Linked DNA regions of Rhodoligotrophos appendicifer. The protein of the gene in region 1 interacts with the protein of each later gene in a pairwise test. Links are inferred from orthologs where the notes say so. Each region holds a gene or a part of one and is shown on either strand. Other genes may lie near its edges.

Region 1 (3,315 bases):
TGGTCTCCTTCCACTCCCTTGAGGATCGGATCGTGAAGCGTTTTTTCGCCGACCGCACGGGCCGCTCTCCGCGCACCTCCCGTCATGCGCCCGAGGAGGATCATGTCGCGCCGAGCTTCGAGGCGATTGGCAGAGGTGTGATCTCCGCCTCAGAGGCCGAAGCGCGCGATAATCCTCGCGCCCGCTCCGCAAAGCTTCGGGCCGGATGCCGCACATCTGCCGATGCCATTCCGCTCGATGCCGAGCGGCTGGGCATGAAGGCCATCGATCGCGAGGCCCTGTCATGCTGAGAATTCTGAACGGCATCCTGGTGGTTGCCCTCATGGGACTGGCCTTCTGGCTCTACCGCCTCGAATACGATGCCCGTGTGGCCGAGAACCAGATCTCGACCCTGAAGCGACAGATCACCGGCGAGTATGAGGCGATCAGGCTCCTGCGCGGCGAATGGGCGCATCTCACGCGACCGCAACGGATTCAGGAACTCGCCGCCAAGCACCTGACCATGGCGCCGCTGCAGCCGCCGCAGATCATCGCGGCTCAGGATCTAGCGACGGCGATCCCCGAATATGATCGGTTCCGTAAGCCCGATGTTGATGGCGATCCGATCGCCAACCTGCTCGATGGATTGGAATAATGATGCGTGTGAGTGAGGAAGGCGGCGGTTACGCGCCCATTCAACAGATCGCCAGTCGAAAGATGTCGCAGGCAACCTTCGGCATGCAGCTGAAGGGGCACAAGCGTGCGCGCCTGATCATCCTCTTTTTTCTCATTGCGTTTTCCGCCGTGGGAGTTCGTTTGGGACAGTTGACGATCGGGACGCCCCGGCCGGTCGACCTGGCGCAGGAAGCCGATGACAAGATCCCGCGGCCCGAGATCGTTGACCGTAATGGCGAACTCGTTGCGACCGATATTCAGGTTGCCTCCCTCTTTGCCGATCCGCGCAAGATCATCGACATCGACGAGGCCGTCGAGCAGCTCACGGCGAACCTCCCGCGCCTGAAGGCCGATGAGGTGCGGCGCAAATTGTCGGATCGCAACCGCGCCTTCACCTGGCTCGCGCGTCAGATCAGTCCCGACGAACAGGCGATCATCCACAATCTCGGCATTCCCGGGATCGGCTTTCGCTGGGAGCGTCAGCGCATCTATCCCAAGGGCCGCCTGGCCGGCCATCTCGTCGGCTTCGTCGACATCGACAGCCGGGGCATTGCCGGCATGGAGCGCTATCTCGACGATCAGGGGCAGTTGCTCGTTGCCTCTTTGGCTGATCCGCTCGAGGCAAAAGCGGGCCCTGTCACCCTGGCCCTGGACGTTCGTGTCCAGCATGCCATGACCGAGGAGCTGCAGAAGGCCAAGGAAAAATTTAGCGCCGTCGCGGCCGCCGGCGTGGTCATGGACGTGAACACGGGCGAGATCCTCGCCATGTCTTCGATCCCGGACTTCAACCCCAATGATCCCGTTGAGGCCTTGCAGAAGGATCGCATCAACCGCCTGACCACAGCCGTCTATGAGATGGGCTCCACCTTCAAGACCGTCACCTTCGCCATGTGCCTGGATGCCGGCGTCAGCATGCAGTCCCGCTGGGACGCCCGCGGCGCCCTGGTGATCGGCCGCAGCCGCATCGGCGACTTTCGCGCCGAGAACCGGGTGCTGAGCCTGCCCGAAGTGTTCACCTATTCCTCGAATATCGGCACCGCCCGCATGGCCCTCGACCAGGGCATCGAGAAACATCAGGCATTCCTGAGAAAGCTGGGCTTCTTCGGCCGGATGCGCACCGAAATCCCCGAATCCGCAGCACCGTTGGTGCCGGCGCGGTGGGGCAAGATCTCCACGGCCACCATCGCCTTCGGTCACGGCATGTCCGTGGCGCCCCTGCAGCTTCTGTCCGCCGTGGCAGCCTTCATGAATGGCGGCAAGCTCATACCGCCGACATTCCTCAAGCGCGATCCGGAGCTGATGGCCGGGCTGGGCGAGCAGGTGATCAAGCCTGAGACCTCCGACAAGATGCGCTATCTGCTGCGCTTGAACGGCCAGATCGGCAGTGCGAAGAAGGCGGATGTGAAGGGTTATCGGGTCGGCGGCAAGACCGGTTCGGCGGAAAAGGTCGTGAACGGCCAGTACAGCAAGGGCAAGAACGTCACGAACTTCATCGCCGGCTTTCCCATGGAAAAGCCGCAATATCTGGTATTTGTCCTGTTGGATGAGCCGAATGCCTTGAAAGAGACATATGGCTTCAGAACATCGGGATGGAATGCGGTGCCGACGGGAGGCAAGATCATCGAGCGAATCGCGCCTCTGCTGGGAGTGTTACCGAAGTTCGACGATGGCACGACGAAGGGCGTCGCCATCGCCGCCAGTCTGCTGCAGTGAACGAGCCAGGATCGACTTTCATGCGCCTTGATGCCGTCATCGGCCCCGACGCACGCCTCACGGGGGCCCAGGCAGCCGTTGAGATTGCCGGGCTGACTGCCGACAGCAGGGCGGTGAAGCCGGGCTATTTGTTTGCCGCGTTGAAGGGGGTCAAGAGCGACGGCAGCGCCTTCGTGGCCAGCGCCCTTTCGCAAGGAGCGGTTGCCATCCTCACCGACGAGGCGACGTCGATCACCGTCGATCCGCGCATTCCCGTCCTGCGCAATCCCATCCCCCGGGCCGCCCTGGCGCGGGCCGCGGCCCGCTTCTACCACGCCCAGCCGGGCACTGTGGTCGCGGTGACCGGTACCAATGGCAAGACCTCCGTGGCGGCCTTTATCCGCCAGCTCTGGGCCCATGCCGGCCTCTCGGCCGCCAGTGTCGGCACCGTGGGCATCGTCTCCCCCAAGGGCGAGCGCAAGCTTCATCACACGACCCCCGACCCGGTCGAGCTCCAGGCGGTGATGGCGGAACTCGCCGCCGAAGCCGTGACCCACGCGGCCATCGAAGCCTCGAGCCATGGACTGGCCCAATACCGCCTCGACGGCCTGGCCATTGCAGCCGGCGCCTTCACGAATATCAGCCGCGACCACCTCGATTACCACAAGGACTTCGAGGAGTATTTCCAGGCCAAGGCCCGGCTCTTCGCAGAAGTGCTACCCCCCTCCGCCCCGGCCGTCATCAACGCCGATTGTGCCGAAGCCCATCGGGTCATCGCAATTGCGAAGGCCCGCGGTCTGAAGCTGATCACTGTCGGCCATGAAGGAAGCACTGTTCGCCTCGTCGGACAGGAGCGGCTTGCCCACGGCCAGCGCCTCCAGCTTGCGATCGGGCCTGAGCAATTCGATGTGGACCTGCCCCTGGTCGGAGATTTCCAAGCCTCCAATGCCTTGGTCGCCCTGGGCCTGG
Region 2 (3,226 bases), on another replicon or contig:
GCCGCAGAGGAAAGCCCCTCATCCTGAGGAGCTGCCTTCAGGCTGCGTCTCGAACGACGCCCCCACTGCGCCTCAGCTTTTCCGCTCCACGATGAACCGTGCGGCCTCCCGCAGCGTCTCCGCCTTCTTCCCGAACGGCTCCAGCGCCGCACAGGCGTCCTCCACCAGCGAGCGCGCCTTGGCCCTGGCCCCCTCGAGCCCCATCAGGCTCACGAAGGTCGCCTTGCCCGCTTCTGCATCCTTGCCGGTGCGCTTGCCCGTCGTCTCGGCATCGCCCTCCGCATCCAGGAGGTCATCTGCGATCTGGAACGCCAGCCCGACGGTCTCCGCATAGTCCACCAGCGCCAGCCGATCCGCCTCCTTCGCCTGTGCCAGGATGGCCCCACTTTCCAGTGAGTAGCGGAACAATGCGCCGGTCTTCATCGCCTGCAGCGTGATGATCTCGTCCAGGGTCAGCGGTCTCGAAGCGGTCTCCGCGGCCAGGTCCAGCATCTGACCGCCGACCATCCCGTCCGCCCCGGCAGCCTTCGCCAGGGCGAGGACCAGATTGGACCGAACGGCACCGTCGGGATGGGTCTTCGCATCGCCGAGGATTTCGAAGGCGAAGGTCAACAGCCCGTCCCCCGCGAGGATCGCCGTCGCCTCGTCGAAGGCGATATGGGCGGTGGGCTTGCCCCGTCGCAGATCGTCGTCATCCATGGCGGGCAGGTCGTCATGCACCAGCGAATAGCAATGGATGCATTCCAGCGCCACGCCGACCCGCAAGGCTTGTGCCCGCTCGACGCCGAACAGGCTTGCGCTCTCCACCACGAAAAACGGTCTCAGGCGCTTGCCCTGGCCCAGGCTCGAATAGCGCATCGCGTCGATCACTCGCGGAGCGCGGGAACCGCTCGCCGGTAGCAACTGTTCCAACAGCGTGTCGACGTCTTGGGCGATGGATTTGAGTCGGGTCTCGAAGCTCATGGAAAATGGTCCGTGGAAAGCGCGATATGATCGGCGGCGAGGCTGATCATATGATTGTCTCGGTCAGGCGAACCCCTTAGGCTCCTGTCATACGGGGAGAGGAGCGACCGCGCAATGCACAGGCTGGGGGCGAGTTAAAGGAAGGTGACGAGCGAGGTCGAAACTGCCATGCCGCAACGGCGAGCCGTTTTCCAGCGCCCGCTGTTCCGGCGTTTGGTTTTCAGTGTCGGCGCATTGGCGCTGCTGCCCTTCCTGCTCACGCTGCTCTATGCGGTGATCCCCCCTCCCGCCAGCGCGCTGATGGTCCTGCGGCTCGTCGGGGGTACCGTCCCTCATTACGATTGGGTCCCCCTGGAAGACATCGCGCCCACCTTGCCGTTGGCGGTGATCGCCTCGGAAGATCAGCGTTTCTGCGAGCATGACGGTATCGATTGGGTTGCTGTCAACCAGGTGATTGAGGACGACGCCTCCCGCGGCGCCAGCACCATCACCATGCAGCTTGCTAAGAACCTGTTCCTCTGGCCGGGCCGCTCCTACATCCGCAAGGCCCTTGAGGTCCCCTTGGCCTACTGGCTGGATCTTGTTCTGTCGAAGCGGCGGGTGATCGAGATTTATCTCAATGTCGTCGAGTTCGGCGAGGGGATCTATGGTGCGGAGGAGGCGGCCCGTCGCCACTTCGACAAGAGCGCCAAACAGCTCACGCGTCGCGAATCGGCCCTTCTGGCGGCGGTCTTGCCCGATCCTCTGGGGCGCAATGCCAGCAAGCCCGGCCGGCTCACCAACCGAATGGCATCCCTCATTCAGCGGAGGATGTCGGGCATCGGCCCTTACGCAGCCTGCGTGACCGGCGCGGATTAGGGGCCGCCGGCGCGAAACGGAAAGTCCTGCGGGACGCTGCACTGTTGCACGCCTGTGGCCGAGCGCGCATACAGGGGTCGGACACGGTGATTGAGGGGGAAGGGGCATGGCGTCGGGTCAGTTCCAGCTGCTGGCGACCAGGCGCTTCGTGCCGCTTTTCGTCACTCAGGCGCTCGGCGCCTTTGACGACAATGTCCTGCGGAACGCCATCGCCATAGTCATCACGTTTCAGCTCACTCAGACCCAGGATCTGAACGCACCCCTCTTGGTCAACATCGCCGCGGCCCTGTTCATCGCGCCGTTCTTCCTCTTCTCTGCCCTGGCCGGGCAGCTCGCCGACAAGATCGAGAAGGGCCGCATGACCCGGGCGATCAAGATGGGTGAGATCGCCTTCGCCCTCATTGCCGCCGCGAGCCTGTTCTCTGACAACGCCTACTTCATGCTCTCCATCCTGTTCCTGTCCGGCACACTCGCCACCTTCTTTGGCCCGATCAAATACGGCATCCTGCCTCAGCACCTTCGCGAGGACGAACTTATCGGCGGCAACGCCATGATCGAGACGGGCACCTTTCTGGCCATCCTTCTCGGCCTCCTCTTCGGCGGCCTTGTCATCGGCCTAGAGCATGGCCCGCTCATTGTCTCCGCGACAATGATCGGCTCGGCGATCATCGGCTATCTCGTCGCCCGTGCCATCCCGAATGCGCCGCCTCCCGCCCCGGATCTCGTCATCGACTGGCACTTGTATCGTGCGACAGCCGCGATCCTGCGTCAGGCGGCCACGGACCGGATCGTTCTGCGGGCGATCATCGGCATCTCCTGGTTCTGGGCCATTGGCGCCGTCTTCGTGGCCCAGTTCCCGGCCTTTACCTTTCAGATCCTGGGGGCTGACGCCGCCGTCTCGAATCTACTTCTCGCAGCCTTCACCGTCGGCATCGGCCTGGGCTCCTTGCTCTGCAATCTTCTGCTCAAGGGCGTTGTTTCCGCCCGATTGGCCCCGGCTGCGGCCCTGGGCCTCACGCTCTTTGCCCTGGATTTGGTCTGGGCCTCCTCCGGCCTGCCGCCTGTCGTCAGGACGGCGCCCTTGATCCCCATCGGGGAGTTCCTCTCGCAGCTTTCCAACTGGCGCATCCTCGGCGACCTGATCGGCATGGCCCTGTGCGGCGGAGTCTTTGTCGTCCCCCTCTACGCCTTGATGCAGGCCCAGAGCGCCGAGGCGGTCCGCTCCCGCATCGTGGCGGCGGCCAATGTGATGAACGCGGTCTTCATGACGGTGGCAACCGGCGTCGCCGCAATTCTCATCGCCACGGGTCTGACGATCCACGGCGTCTTCTTCGTTTTTGGCATCGTTAATCTCGCCTTCGCCGTCAGCGTCATCACCATCGCCCGCCGCAGGGTCTCCCCGACC

The links.
Region 2: the proteins of FKM97_RS13305 (region 1) and mtgA interact in binary tests that used the Escherichia coli proteins (3 or more experiments, as listed by UniProt). The link is inferred for Rhodoligotrophos appendicifer from one-to-one orthologs.

What each region holds. Positions count from the first base shown.
Region 1 is NZ_VHKL01000005.1:299,151-302,465, forward strand. What follows is about bases 1-3,000. They hold FKM97_RS13305 (peptidoglycan D,D-transpeptidase FtsI family protein), read left to right. Parts: upstream 1-633; coding sequence 634-2,367; downstream 2,368-3,000. Other genes in these bases: rsmH (16S rRNA (cytosine(1402)-N(4))-methyltransferase RsmH), read left to right, coding at 1-290; ftsL (cell division protein FtsL), read left to right, coding at 284-634; FKM97_RS13310 (UDP-N-acetylmuramoyl-L-alanyl-D-glutamate--2,6-diaminopimelate ligase), read left to right, coding at 2,388-3,000. Also shown: more of FKM97_RS13310, read left to right, coding at 3,001-3,315. UniProt on the Escherichia coli protein: Essential cell division protein that catalyzes cross-linking of the peptidoglycan cell wall at the division septum. Required for localization of FtsN.
Region 2 is NZ_VHKL01000014.1:26,059-29,284, forward strand. The notes cover bases 66-2,976. They hold mtgA (monofunctional biosynthetic peptidoglycan transglycosylase), read left to right. Parts: upstream 66-1,131; coding sequence 1,132-1,821; downstream 1,822-2,976. Other genes in these bases: FKM97_RS23790 (polyprenyl synthetase family protein), read right to left, coding at 73-963; FKM97_RS23800 (MFS transporter), read left to right, coding at 1,928-2,976. In the rest of the region: more of FKM97_RS23800, read left to right, coding at 2,977-3,226. UniProt on the Escherichia coli protein: Peptidoglycan polymerase that catalyzes glycan chain elongation from lipid-linked precursors. May play a role in peptidoglycan assembly during cell division in collaboration with other cell division proteins.